2 regions of the Paenibacillus sp. JT22N7 genome follow, and region 2 is predicted to be linked to the other one. Evidence: riboswitches for the same ligand, from Rfam matches in the RefSeq annotation. Region 2 holds a riboswitch; the other holds the start of a gene.
The links. Region 2 has a riboswitch for cobalamin ahead of AC50Y5_RS32160 (ABC transporter substrate-binding protein). Riboswitches for the same ligand answer to the same signal wherever they lie in the genome.
Positions count from the first base shown of each region.

Region 1 (7,459 bases), on a different contig from region 2:
CCCGCTGACCGGAATAATAAACCGTGGCTCAGCCTCAATAATGCGGAGCGAGAGCAGGAGTGCGAGCGTTACCATCTCCGTGCCTGCCAATGCCAGCGCAATGCGCAGCCGAATGCCCTTAACCGGCAATGCGCGGGAGCCGGCATTCCACGACGCCACCGTAATCATTGAAATAATAATGAGCACAATAAAAATCGGATGATTCGCTTCAAAAATAAAATGAAGCAAAAAACCGATAAACAGCAGCTGTACAGCGGAGCGGATCGTGCCAGTAATGATTTCCTTCTCTAAGCCAAGCTTCTGCTTCATCGAGATAAATGTCGTTATGGCGACGAATACTAGCGTGCAGGCGAGCGCAATATTATTCATGCTGGTCATCCCTCTGCTCTGGCGCATGCTGACTGTCTAAAAAGCTGCGCGCCTGCTCCGACCCGGGATTGGTGAAAAAAGCTTCCGTAGCGCTTTGCTCCAGCAGCCTGCCCTCCGCCATTAACCAGATACGCTCGCTTACTTGCCGCGCCTGCTCCAGATCATGGGTAATCCAGATGAACGCCGTGCCTTCCTCTGAGCACCATTCGCTTAGAAACAGCTCCACCTGCCGCTTGCTTTTCGGATCAAGCGATGACGTCGTCTCATCAAGCAGCAGCAGCGGCGAACGGAGCAATAAGGCCCGCGCGAGCGCCGTACGCTGCTTCTCGCCGCCGGATAAGCTTTCCGCCTCCTTGCTCCATTCGATATGCCCAAGGCCAACGCCCTCCATGCAGCGCCTTGCCAGCTCTTCCTCGAAGGGCTTCCCTTGCAGCTCGCTGACCGCGCGCAAGTTGTGCTCGACCGATCCCGGCAGCATAATCGGCGTCTGTGCCACGTAACACACGCTGCGCCGCCACTCCTCGGGTCTCCACTCGATGCTTGTCCGTCCTTGGAGCATAAGCTCTCCCGCATCCAGCTCACCTAGCAGCGATACGATGCGCAGCAGCGTGCTTTTGCCCTGACCGGATGTGCCTAGCAGCGCAATACGCTCCCCAGCCTGCACCTGCGCTGTAATCCCTTCAAAAAGCCATTCGGGATTTTTTCTATATTTTGATACGTTATTCAATGTCAATAACGGGGCCACCTGTCTCTCTCCTTCATCCGTAACCTGCATTCCACCATTATACTCTGCTCCCCGCCTGCTCGAAAGAGGACAGCCTGACAGCAGTTGGGAACAGCAGCTCCGCTGTATCCGCTCTCATAGGCAATTGTGTCTTTTTCGCGACTATCCTTCGGGTATTGTGACAAGAAACAGTGGTTTTATTATTGACAACAATGGGGATCGCATGTAATGATAATGATAATTGTTATCAGTAATGAATTAAAAGATAAAGATGAGGTGTTGAGCCATGGCATTTCAGCAACCATATAGCATTTTGATTGTTGATGATGAGGAGCATATCCGCAAGCTGCTCAAGTTATTTTTGAAAAAAGAAGGCTGGATCGTCGAAGAAGCTTCGGACGGCATCAACGGCTTGTTCAAGGCGATGCAATACAATTATTCGATGATTTTACTCGATCGTAATTTGCCGGGAATGGACGGGCTTGAATTTTGCCGCGAGCTTAAGAAGAAAAAATCGACGCCCGTCATTATGCTTTCCGCCTGTGGCGAAGAGGATGACCGGCTCGACGGCTTCCAAGCCGGCTCCGACGATTATGTCGTTAAGCCATTCAGCCCGCGCGAGTTGATGTACCGCATTAAGGCGATCATCCGCCGCACCTCGGAGTTTGCTTATCGCGCCTTGCAGCGCAAGCAGACGCCCGATCTCACGCTGCCAGGACTCGTCTTCGATTATGATTCGCGGCAAGTCATTGCCGGAAACAGCAAGGTGAAGCTGACGTTCCGCGAATATGAGCTGCTGCGCTTTATGGCAGCCAACATCAATCAGCCCATTTCCCGCGAGGATTTAATGCGGCGAATTTGGGGCTATCAATCGCTCGGCGATTACCGGACGATCGATACGCATGTGAAGCGGATCAGAGAGAAGCTGAACCGCGTCCACCCCGAATCTGCCTCCTTGATTCAGACGGTATGGGGCATTGGCTATTGCCTGATGAATCCTGCGGCAGAGACCATTTAAGCGGGCGGCTGAAGCAGGCAGGCAAAACATCCCCTCCTAATGGCATGCTTTTGCCTGCCTGTTGTGGCACGCCGCTCCCCGGCTTTGACCCTCCCCGCTTCCAAGTAAAGCAAAAGCTCCGCTTGCGCCAATCAGCGCAAGCGGAGCTTTTTTAATAACCATGCTTATTACAATTACTTAGCCAACTGCTCCCGTACTTGCTCAGTCGCTTGGATCATGTTGCGCAGCGATGCCACAGTCTCATCTACACCACGTGTTTTAAGTCCGCAGTCCGGGTTAATCCAGAACAATTCTGGCTCAAGCACGTTCAGAGCGCGTTTGATCATCGATGTCATTTCCTCTACCTCCGGCACGCGAGGGCTGTGAATATCGTATACGCCAAGGCCAATACCCAGCTCATACGTGTGCTCCTCGAAGCTGTGAATCAGCTCGCCATGGCTGCGGGACGTTTCGATGGAAATAACGTCGGCATCCAGCGCGCGAATGGAATCAATGATGTCATGGAACTCGCAATAGCACATATGCGTGTGAATTTGCGTCGTATCCTTAACGTCAGAAGTGGACAAGCGGAAGGCAAGCACAGCCCAGTTCAAATAGTGCTCCCAATCTTCACGTTTTAGCGGCAAGCCTTCACGAAGGGCAGGCTCATCCACCTGAATCATTTCAATGCCCGCTTCCTCCAGCGCCTTCACTTCTTCTGCCAAGGCAAGCGCGATTTGGTAAGCAACCTGCTCACGAGTCAAGTCGCTGCGAACGAACGACCAGTTCAAAATCGTAATCGGGCCCGTCAGCATGCCTTTCACCGGTTTAGAAGTCAGCGACTGCGCATAAACGGTTTCTTCGACAGTCATCGGCTTGCTGAACTGCACATCGCCGTAAATGACTGGCGGTTTTACGCAGCGCGAGCCATAGGATTGCACCCAGCCATTTTTCGTGAAAGCAAAGCCTTCCAGCTTCTCTCCGAAAAACTCAACCATATCCGTACGCTCAAACTCTCCATGAACGAGAACATCAAGGCCGATCTCTTCCTGCAGCTTGATCCAATGCTGAATTTGCTCCTTAATGAATACGCGGTATTGCTCCTCGCCCAAATCACCACGACGCCATTGCCGTCTCGCTTGGCGAACTTCCGCCGTTTGTGGGAAGCTGCCGATTGTCGTTGTCGGCAGGAATGGCAGCTGCCAGCGTTCCTTCTGGCTCACTTGGCGCTCTGCAAATACCGCTTTGCGCTCCGATGGCTGCGCATCAATGCTCGCTACAGCGGCATGGACGCTCGCACGGCCACGGGACGGCGATGCGGCAAGTGCAGCCAAAGCTGCTGCATTGCGATCAAACGCCTCTTTTACCGCTGCTTCTCCTTCATTCAGCGCAGTTGCCAGAACGGCAATTTCCTCCAGCTTCTCATTGGCATACGCCAGTGCGCCTGCAAGCTCTGCCGGCAGTGCCGTTTCAAGAGCCGCTGACACAGGTACATGCAGCAGGCTGCAAGAGGAGCTTACAATCAGTCGGTCGTTTGGCACGACTTTAGCAATACGGGCAAGCAGCGCTTTGCGCTCCTGAAGATCCGCCCGCCAAATGTTGCGGCCGTCAATAACGCCTGCACCCAGCACTTTGTCCTGCGGGAAGCCGATTGACTCCAGCTGCTGCAGGTTCTTTTCAGCGCCAGCTGTGAAGTCCAGACCTAAGCCCTGTACAGGCAAAGCCGCAATTGCAGCATAATGCTGAACCGATTCAAAATACGTTTGCAGCAGCAAATTGAGCTTAGGTGCCGCTTCATGAAGCTGGGCATAAATGCTTTGCACAAGCGCCAAATCTGCTTCGGAAACGTCTGTTACAAGCGAAGGCTCATCCATTTGCACCCATTGTACGCCTTCTTGCTCCAACTCGCGCAGCACCTGTGCATACAGCGGAACATACTGAGCAGCAACTGTAGCAAGCTCAGAAGCGGCATAGCCTTTAGACAGCTTGAGGAATGTATAAGGTCCAACAATGACTGGTTTGCCTTCGATGCCCAGCTTTTCCTTTGCTTCGCGGTAAGCGATCAACGGACGGTTCTCGGTCAGCGCCGGCGTAATGCCTTTCAGCTCAGGAACGATGTAGTGATAGTTCGTATTGAACCATTTCGTCATCTCGGATGCCGAAGCGGTTTTGTTGCCTCGCGCCATTGCATAATAGGTCATTACCGATACGGGGCTGCCTGTATAGCCAAAGCGCTCAGGCACGACGCCAAACATCGCAGCTGTATCAAGGATATGGTCATAATACGAAAAATCATTTACCGGAATGAGATCAATGCCGGCCTGTTTTTGCAATTGGAGATGGTTTAGACGAATCGTCTCCAGCTGCTTCAAGAAAGCCGCTTCCGCAAGCTTGCCGCTCCAGAATGCCTCCAGAGCTTTTTTCCATTCTCTGTTTTCACCGATACGCGGATATCCCAAACTGCTGCTTTTTACTTGACTCATTGTTATTGCCTCCTGTTTTTCATTATTCATCCTTGTGGATGGATGTTATAATCCTTTGTTATTTCATCAACAAACTCAGATATATACTTATGGCAGTGCGAGCGAATTTCTTCGCGGCGGCCTTTCCCTATACATCCAATTTGCTGCCAGCCAGAAACTGCAAAAAGGGACGTCCTACCCTGTACAGAAATGTGGGTAAAGACGCCCCTCGTTTCAACAAACGATGGCTGCCATCTTTAACACCTCCCTATCTCCCGTAGGTACTGCAGTGTATAGAATAAGGCAGGTCTCCTGGCTCCAGCATCATCATCGCTGCGCTCGCCTTCCCGGCATCATGCCAGTGGCTTTATTGCGCAAAACTCCGCTGTTACAGTGGCGGGACCGCGCCGGTATTGCACCGGACTTCCCTTTTAAGCTCAAGACGTTACGCAAGAGCACCCTATTCCTCGCTATTTAGTTGGTCGATCTTTATTTATACAAGGTGAAACGGAGAAATATAGAGATAGGATGGAAAAATCATATCCTTTCCTATATTTCAAGCAACATGTATAAATATACGAATTTTTGCGTTTTTATACAACAAAAGATTTTACAGCCGCTTTAAATTGCGCGAGCGTACGCGGCGCCTGCTGTTCTCCTCGCAGCTCAGGCGGCAGTGCCTCCCAAGCTTCCAGCACCATTGGCAGCGTGAGTCCAAGGCTTCTGAGACGCTCGCCTTCGCGAAATACCGTCTCCGGCGTACCCTCCAATATACAGCGGCCCTCATTCATGATGAAAATCCAATCCGCCCAAGCATAGGCCATATTCATGTCATGCGTCGCCATAACCGGCGTTATGCCGCTGGCATGAATGCGGTCCAGCTCAGCCATCAGCCGCTGCTCCGATATCGGATCGAGATAAGCAGCCGGCTCATCAAGCAGCACTAACTCCGGCTCCAGGGCCAGTACGCCGGCAAGAGCGACTCGCTTCTTTTGCCCAAGGCTGAGATGATGCAGCGGCTTATGCGCCAGTTCCTGCAAGTTCAGCTGCTGAACGATGCGCGCCGTACGTCTGTCAATTTCCACTTCTTGAAGCCCCGCATTGCGCAGCCCATAGGAAATATCCTCATAAGCGGTATTCAAAATGAGCTGATGCTCCGGGTCCTGAAAAACAAGGCCGACGCGCCGTCTCAAGCTGGCAAGCTCTCTGGGCTTGTAAGAAAGCGGCTCGCCGCGCCAGCTGACAAAACCGGATTCCGGACGATTAATGCCAATAAGCTGCAAGAAGAGCGTCGACTTGCCCGAGCCATTATGCCCGCACAGCGCTATCTTCTTGTTCGCCGGAATACGCAGCTCTAGCCCGTTTAAAGCGGTCTTGTCCGTTCCGGGATAAGCATAGCTCACTTGGTTCATTTCCATAATGGTTGATGCCCGATCGTTATCCGCCAGCTTATTCACCTCCATACCGAAGCCATAGCTCTGCTGCCAGCAAAATCGTTAAGCCGAGCCCCGCTTCCGCCCAATATCGGAGGCGAACCGTCCGCTTTACACTAGGCGCAAGACGGATTTCATTCGTAAATCCTCTTGCCATAAGCCCATTCGAGAGCCCCTTGTATCGATGCATCGTTTTGACGAAGAGCCGCACAGCAATCGCCGCCGTACCCTGCAATTTGCCTTTAAAACCGTGTTGACCGCCGCGTGCACGCTGCGCGACCAGCATAGCCCCCGCCGTATCCAGCAGCAGAAAGATGAAGCGATACATAATAATCATGAGCTCCAGTACAATTTGCGGCATTTTCAACCGCTTCAGCACTTGCAGCAGATCCGGGAAGGGGGTCGTCAAGGTGATAAAAAACATACATGCCAGGCAAGCAAGAATACGCGTAAAAATATGTCCGGCCAGCCCTAACGATGCCTCTGGCACATACAGGCTAAGCGGCTCCCATGAAACGAGCATCCAGCCTGCTTTCGCTGCCGCTAAGCTTCCCGCTTCGCTGCTGCTATTGCTGAATTCAATGAGCAGCGCGGGCAAGCTGAGAATGAACAGCAGGCAAGAGGAGAAAAGCAGCGCCGCATAAAGCTTAGCGGGCACTTTCGCATAGCCGACCGTCCACAGTGCAAGCCATCCGAAAATGACAAGCTGTACGAGCGGATGAGCGATATAGGCAAGCAGCAGCAGAAGGGCTGCAAGCCCGCATTTCCAAATGGCGGGTAAATCCCGCAGCTTATTGGAATAAGAAATCGTATCAATCCATTTCATCATTGCTGCTTTGATTTCCCCGACTTCCCTTTAAAAAGGCCAATCACATAGCCGATTACGCCAGCGCCAATCGCAGCTTGCAGCGCGAACAGCATGCTTTCCGTTTCTCCCGGCACCTCAGTCAGCGGAGACGCCCAAGGCTCATAATGGGGCGCAATCGTCTGGATCATTTCCTCCGCCGCGCCATCTGCGCCGCCAAACTCGGCGTTAATGAATATTAAAGGCGCAACGGCAAGCAAAACAACAATGGCTAATATCCAAATATTTTTGGCACTGCGGCTCATTACACGCGATCCCCTTTCATTCTCCGCTTCAAAATAGACAGCTCGTCCGTATTAAAAGATTGCAGCCAGTTCCAGATCAATACCGTCAGCAAGCCTTCGCTAATAGCAAGCGGAACCTGGGTAATCCCAAAAATACCGCCAAATTTCATAAAGGATGCGAGAATGCCGCCCTCAACCGCCGGAAAAGCAACAGCCAGTTGAATCGAAGTAACGATATAAGTGGCCAGATCGGCAACAGCGGCAGCAGAAAAAATCGCCACGCCTTGCTTGCTGCCTGAACGCATCAGCAGCCGATAGACGGCATAGCCAGCAGCGGGACCTGCAACCGCCATTGAAAAAGCATTCGCCCCAAGCGTCGTCAGCC
Region 1 is NZ_JBXENY010000001.1:165,123-172,581, reverse strand. It holds gene AC50Y5_RS00770 (ABC transporter permease) at 1-369, opposite strand, end outside; gene AC50Y5_RS00765 (ABC transporter ATP-binding protein) at 362-1,102, opposite strand; gene AC50Y5_RS00760 (response regulator transcription factor) at 1,380-2,111, shown strand; gene metE (5-methyltetrahydropteroyltriglutamate--homocysteine S-methyltransferase) at 2,285-4,573, opposite strand; cobalamin riboswitch at 4,838-5,030, opposite strand; gene AC50Y5_RS00750 (energy-coupling factor ABC transporter ATP-binding protein) at 5,146-6,015, opposite strand; gene cbiQ (cobalt ECF transporter T component CbiQ) at 6,002-6,814, opposite strand; gene AC50Y5_RS00740 (energy-coupling factor ABC transporter substrate-binding protein) at 6,811-7,095, opposite strand; gene AC50Y5_RS00735 (energy-coupling factor ABC transporter permease) at 7,095-7,459, opposite strand, start outside.
Region 1: linked by a shared signal. The riboswitch ahead of metE (5-methyltetrahydropteroyltriglutamate--homocysteine S-methyltransferase) and the one ahead of AC50Y5_RS32160 (ABC transporter substrate-binding protein) in region 2 are both predicted to bind cobalamin.

Region 2 (7,459 bases):
GCAAGTAAAAGAAACAACGACAATCAATGTGAAAAACGGCAAAAACAATGCGCAGCGCAAATCCAATAAAAAAGCGGTAATTCGCACCGTTGCCCCTCGTTCTAGAACGAGCAAGCAAAACAGCAGCCCTTGGATTAGCCGCTAGTTTTTAAATTAATAAGTTAATAGCAAAGCACCTTTTCTTCATAACGGAGAAGAGGTGCTCTCTGATTTGTTAATAAATCTAACCATCCTTCAACTGATCTACAATCTCCTGCAGCAAAATCTTTTCCGTCTCCTTCAATTTTTGCAGCTGCTCCATTTGCTTGTACAACGTATCCGAGCTTCGAGTAAGCCAATATTTTAAGATGGAATTTCTTACAGCCAGCGCAGCAGCCTCCAGATTTTTCCATCTGCTTAAAATTTGATTATCATCAATCAAATGATGGTTATTAATCATGTAGTTTAATCGCATGGTCATGCATTTCTTATGGTCGTAAAGCAGGTGGAACGATCTAATATCAAATACTACCTCTTCTTGAGCCAAATATTTTAAATACTCGGAGGCCTTGTCGTAAACATTAATACCGAAGGTTAGCCCGGGTGTGCCTAAAGCTTGGTTATAATGTTCATCCGTATGTGCCTTAGACAAGAGGTAGGCATTCATCGTATTTTTCACATAGGTTAGAGAAAAAGTATAATCGGTATTTTCGAGCGGCTTCAATAAATAAAGATGGTCTTTAAAATCATGGGCATCGATTTCTAATATATGAAATGCTCTATGAAAAGCTTCGTAATCACAGGTGATATTCGTTGAATATTTTCCGTTGGCATTATTGTCACAAAAGTACAGCTTTTTATTTGCATCATCATACCCATTTATCATGACTTCATGTGGGGATTTTGCCGAAATTTCATACTCTTTAATATGAAAACGATCGATCATAACGATTACATAATAGCCGCCATCAATCGATGCTTTAATAAAATCAAACAGCTCGTTATTTAAAATCGTTGAGCTTTGCCTGTCTAACGCTATCCGCTGAAAATCAATAAAAGGGCAGTCATAAAACTCAACCATTTTATCTCTATAATAACCGTTGAAGAAAAAGGTATATAATTGGTTTGGATCAGGAATATCGAATAAATTAATATAATTATTCATAAACCATAATTTTTTCGAGTCCACACGCGAGATAATAGAATAAAAATCACTGTAAAACCAATATGAATCAATAATTTGCTTTTCTTCAACTGGAAGGATTTTCACCGTCACTGTGATCATTCCTTTTCTATTTGATTAGGTTATCTATTGGATTAATTTAATAAATAAGCTCATCATGTGTGAAGTAATTTCAATATAACATTACTGGAAAAAATATGAAAGTTTTATGTTGAAAACACTTTCATTTTCGAATTAAAGCCATTGACAGATTCCCGCTTCCTCCCTATGATTAAGAATGGATTACGGACAGGACGGGCTTATGAGCCTGCAAAACTTCATACTTGAATGAAAATAGGTGCGAAATGTTGGCTGGAACTTATACGTCTTCGTTCGCTTAAAAGGGAAGTTCGGTTAAAGGCCGACACGGACCCGCCACTGTAAAGGGCAGCAGCTTACACAGGCTGCGCTCCCCTCACAAATAAGCCACTGGCTGATGAGCTTCTTTTCGTCGCAAGACGAATAGCAGATGCTTACCCTAGCTGGGAAGGGAAGAGAGGGAGGCCCCAAGTCAGGAGACCTGCCTGTTTTAACATCACTGTTTGACCTACGGTGCTTAGGGAGGTGGTTGGTTATGCCCATTTATTGCAAAATGTCTAACGATTATTTGTTGCTTCATGGCGAGCAGACGCAGATAAGGTTTAGTTATTTAACATAAAAGCATTTCTGACTGCTTTTTAAGGGTCGGGGATGCTTTTTTTAAATATAGAGAAAAGATATGATTTTTCTATCCTTTCTCTATATTTCTACGCGAAACGGTAGCTTTGCCGCCACAGGACGGCTTTCGGCCGTTTACGCTTACTAGAAGGGGAGACAAAAGAAAAATGAACCACACGAAGAAGCCGCTTAGCTTGTCACTTGGAATGATGATCGTTTGCTTGATGCTGGTCCTTGCAGGATGCAGCACGAATGCTGGCCAAAACGCAGAGCAGGGCACGGATGCTGCCTCGGGAAACAACGCTGCTGCCGCTAAAAAAACACTAACAATGGCGTACACTTGGAACCCTGCAGGCGTTGATCCGCATGGCGACGATAGCTGGGATGTTATGCGCTCGGGCGCAGGGGAAACGCTGATTAAATTGAATGAGCAGCTGCAGCCATCCGCTTGGCTCGCGAAGGAATGGAAGCAGGAGGATGCTAATACGTGGACGTTCAAGCTGGAAACGGGCGTAACGTTCCACAACGGCAAAAAAATGGATGCTGAAAGCGTAAAAGCATCGCTGCTGCGTTCCATTGCGAACAGCCATTTGGCGAAGGATTTGCTTCTGGTTAAAGATATTGAAGTGCTTGCGCCTGACGAGCTGAAAATGATTACGACACAGCCGAACTCGGCGATCATTTCCAGCTTGGCTGATCCAAGCACGATTATTCTTGATGTTGACAGCATGAAGGAAGCGGGCAGCTACCCGGCCATGACGGGAGCTTTCAAAATCAAGCAATTTACGAAAGACGTATCGCTTGTTGTTGAGCGTTATGATGGCTATTGGGGGGAACCCGCAAAGCTTTCAGAAGTGACGATGAAGTTTGTAACCGATGGCAACACGCGTCTGATGGCGCTGCAAGCTGGTGAAGTAGATGTCGCAACGGACATTCCGATTGACAGCATTGAGCTGGTAGAGAAGGACAGCAAGCTGGAAGTGCTGTCTGCCCCATCGGTTCGTACACATATGGTATTATTTAATATGAATTCTGCTTTGTTTAAAGAAAAATCGAACCGCGAGGTTGTAGATCAAGCGATTCCGCGCGAGGCGATTATTGAATCGGTTATGCGTGGTTACGGCACGAAAGCGAAAAGCCCGTTCCCGGAAATTTTGCCATTCGGCAAAGTGGCGGAGCAAGCAGCAGGGGAAACGACGGAGCAATTGCTGACCGCTGGCGGCTGGCAGAAAAATGCGGAAGGCATGTGGGAGAAGGAAGGCAAGCCGTTCGAGGCGACGCTCCTTACGTTCCCGCACCGCCCAGAGCTGTCGGTTATGGCAGAGGTTATTCAAAATCAACTGCTTAATGAAGGAATTACCGTGAAAATACGCAAGGTTGAAAATATTGACGCTGAGCTTGCGAAGTCCGATTGGGACCTTGCGATGTACAGCATGCTGACGGCGCAGACGGGCGATCCGCAATATTTCTTGAACATTTTCTATCAAGCTGCTAGCGAATCGAATGTCAGCCATTATGAATCGAAGCCGCTTGAGACGGTAATCGATAAGCTTAACGATACGGCGGATACCGATGCGCGTTATGCGCTTGCGATACAGGCCCAAGATATTATTAATGCTGATTTGCCGCAGTCGTTTATCGTACATCCTGACAATGTATTTGGCGTGAAAAAAGGGGTAACGGGCTTCATACCGCATCCGATCGAATATTATTATGTGACGGCTGAAGTCGATATCCCTTAAGTAAAGGGTGAACTTAAGTATGCTTCGTTTTTGGCTAGAACGCGTCGCGCAAATGCTGCTCGTCATTTTTTGCGTAGCGACGCTTACCTTCATATTAATGCGGGTATCTCCAGGCGATCCGGCGAGAATTTTGCTGACCACGCATAATATCCCGGCCTCGCAGGAGGCGATTGACGCGCTCCGGGAGGAAATGGGACTGACGGATTCCTTGTGGAGTCAATATATAGGCTGGCTAGGCGATGTATTTACATGGCAGTGGGGGACATCTTATATGTCCAAGGAGCCAGTTGCCGGGGAACTGCTCAAAAGGCTGCCCGCCACACTGGAGCTTGCTTCTGCTGGCGCATTGGTCATGCTGCTGGCAACGTGCCTTATAGGCATGGTGACCGCAATCTTTTCAACAGGGCTGCTGGACCGGATAGGCCGAATCCTTGCGCTGCTGGGCGCCTCGATCCCCTCCTTTTGGCTCGGTTTTTTATTGATTTATTTTTTCTCGGTCCGGCTAGGCTGGCTGCCTTCCATGGGACGCGGGGGCTTTGCTCATCTCCTCATGCCGGCGGTTACGCTTGGCCTAGGGCTTGGCGCGGTCTATGCCCGGGTTTTGCGGACGAATATGCTGGAGATGAACAACCAGAACTTCGTCAAAGCATCGCGTGCGAGAGGCTTATCCAAAGGAAGAATATTCATTTTTCAAGTGTTCAAGCATGCCTTTTTGCCGATCTTATCGATGCTGGGGACAAGCTTTGCTTTTATGCTGGGAGGCAATGTGATCGTTGAGACGATCTTTTCCTGGCCCGGTGTAGGCAAATATATTATTGAAGCGATAACGGCGCGGGATTATCCGGTCATTCAAGGTTATGTCGTATTCACCTCCTTCTTGTTTGTCGCAATCCATTTGGCGGTGGAAGTTTTTTATGTGCGCTTGGACCCGCGGCTGCGGGCAAGCTAGGAGGAACTCTTTTTTATGCGGACCCTTTTTCAAAAAAAGAATACAAGCTTGCTGCTTGGCATCGGCCTGTTTGCAAGTATTGTGCTGCTGGGCTTGCTGGCCCCGTGGCTCGCGCCTCATAATCCGCTTCAGGTGAATCTGCCGAATCGGCTTCTGGCGCCGAGCGGCGAATATCCTTTTGGCACCGATCATTTGGGGCGCTGCATTTTATCGCGCATTTTATATGGGATTCGGACGACGGTTACGATTGCTTTTGTCATTTTGGGATTGAGCTTATGCATTAGCTTGCCGATTGGGCTGTTAACAGGCTATTTTGGCGGGCGCACCGATCATTTTTTTATGCGGCTGATGGATGGCACGCTCGCTTTTCCTGATTTTGTACTGACAATTGCCATTGTGGGCATACTCGGACCCGGGTTTGCGAATATGATCATCGCGATTGTCATCGTGAGGTGGGCCAATTATGTCCGGCTCATTCGCGGGCTCGTGCTTAAGGTGAGCAAGGAGGATTATTTAATAACAGCCCGCATGTCCGGCAATTCGCATCTGCGGATTATGCGCCGTTATATTTTGCCGCAGATTGCAGCGCCGATCGCTGTGTTCAGTACGCTTGACATTGGAAAAATCGTGCTGCTCATCGCCGGGCTATCCTTCCTCGGGCTGGGCGTTCAGCCGCCTACTCCTGAATGGGGCGTCATGCTGCATGATGCTACACGTTATTTTCAGCTGGCGCCGCATGTCATGATTTTTCCGGGGCTTGCCATCGTAAGCTTCGTATTATCGTGCCAATTAATTGGCGACCGGTTTAAAGAGCAGAACGCTGACGTTCCGAAGGAGGTGTAAGATGGCGGCGAACACTACCAACATTAACAACAGCGCCAACCTTAACGATACCCCGCTGCTCTGCGTTCAAAATATAGAAATTTCCCGGCAGCAAGCTGGAAAATGGCTGCCTATCATCCAAAATGTATCCTTGGAGCTTCATGCCGGTGAAATGGCTGCGCTTGTAGGGCCGAGCGGCTGCGGCAAAAGCATGACTGCCCATGCGCTTGTCGGGCTGCTGGAAACCGGGCTGCGCCTGACAGGCGGGCATATTTTTTATAAGGAGGATGATATTTCCCGTTATGATGAGCGTCGCTTGCAGAAGCTTCGCCGTGAGGAAATCGCCCTTCTTATTCAGCATTCGCTGAGCGGCCTAGATCCGATCCGCACGGTGCGCAGGCAAATGGTCGAGACGTTGAAGCTGCAAGCGAAGCGTTCGCGCAAAGAAATGGAAGCGTATTTGGGCACGATGCTGGAACGGATTGGCTTTGCGGACCCGGCAGCGATTTTGGACGCATACCCTTTTGAACTGAGCGGAGGCATGCGGCAAAGGGTGCTTCTTGCAATGATGCTGAGCACGGAGCCGGCATTGTTTATTGCCGATGAGCCGACGACGGCGCTGGATGCACTCAATCGCGACCGAGTGTTAGCTTTGCTGAAGCAGCTGCAGGCGGATTTCGGCTTGACGGTGCTGCTCATTTCGCATGACGAGCAAAGCGTCCGCAAATTCGCGGATCGTGTCATCACGATGCAGCCGGGCGGGATGGCTTCAGTCCAAGCGAAAGGAAGCGTCCTATGATTGTGTTGGAATTGCGTCAAGTGACCAAGGCGTTTCCGCTGCGGCTGCTGAGAAAGCGAAGAGGGCTTAAGGCGAAGGACAGCAGCACGGCCGTTCAAGCTGTGAAGCAGGTTGATCTCGCGCTGCATCGCGGAGAAACGCTTGGGCTTGTTGGGGAAAGCGGCAGCGGGAAAAGCACATTAGCAAGGCTCATTATGAAGCTGGAAACGCTAAGCTCCGGGCAAATTTTGCTCGGCGGACAGTCTATTCATGGACATCATATGAAGGATTTGCAGGTATACAAAAGCGTACAGCTTGTCCTTCAGGACTCTGCATCCTCCTTGCATCCCCGGATGCTTGTTAAAGAGGTGCTGGCAGAGCCAATGCGCAATTTTGGAGCTAAGCATCCGCTGGAAATTCGGGACTTAAGCAAACAGCTCATGCGCGCCGTTGGCCTGGACGAGAGCTTTCTAGGCAAGCTGCCGCATCAGCTTAGCGGAGGGCAGAAGCAGCGCGTATGCATTGCGAGAGCGCTGGCGGTGCGCCCGGAAGTGATTATTTTCGACGAGTCGTTAGCCAGTCTCGATCCTTTATCGCAGACTTCTATCGTGTCGATGCTCCAGCAAATTCAGCGGCAGCAAGAGCTGGCCTACTTGTTCATTACGCATGATTTGGCGCTTGCCCGTCAGCTGTGCGACCGGATCGCGGTCATGTACCAGGGCGAAATCGTGGAAACGTTTAGTGAATGGGAGGAAGGCAAGCTTAAGCATCCGTACACCCATGCTTTATTTGCGACGCTAGAGGAGCACGTGGACGAAAGCTCAGTTGAAAACGCGGAGAAGGAACTGCCCTATGAGCTTGTAAAAAGCTAGCCCTCCTTCGGTGTTTCTCTTACGCGCATAATATTGGAAACTCAGTGGAACCCTATGCAATAAAAAGGCACAAAGGGGTTCAAACATGATGCTAATGAGCTTATGGAAGCAGCTAAAAAGAAAGCTTCGCCGCCGTCCGCTTTGGACGCTAGGCAGTATCGCCTTGCTCGCCGTCACGCTAGCGGGTACTGTCTGGCATCCTGCGAAGGCGGCTGCGGCCATCAACCTGGCAAGCGCCGTCGCCAATTTTGCCGATTCAGCGTCTGGCGCTAATCCCGTAGGCGTAGGAGCAGCATCTAGTGCAGGAGCCGCCAGCGGCCCCTCTTCTGAGCTGCTGCGCGAGCTGCGGGAGCAGCAGGAGCCAGTCAGCGTCATGCTGCGCCGCTACTATCTATGCGGCGAGGAGAGCAGGCCGCTTGGGCGCATGACTTCTCTCCA
Region 2 is NZ_JBXENY010000019.1:51,348-58,806, reverse strand. It holds partial or broken gene AC50Y5_RS32170 (hypothetical protein) at 1-145, shown strand, start outside; gene AC50Y5_RS32165 (hypothetical protein) at 224-1,255, opposite strand; cobalamin riboswitch at 1,481-1,743, shown strand; gene AC50Y5_RS32160 (ABC transporter substrate-binding protein) at 2,026-3,600, shown strand; gene nikB (nickel ABC transporter permease) at 3,620-4,549, shown strand; gene nikC (nickel transporter permease) at 4,565-5,392, shown strand; gene AC50Y5_RS32145 (ATP-binding cassette domain-containing protein) at 5,394-6,170, shown strand; gene AC50Y5_RS32140 (ABC transporter ATP-binding protein) at 6,167-7,021, shown strand; gene AC50Y5_RS32135 (BofC C-terminal domain-containing protein) at 7,107-7,459, shown strand, end outside.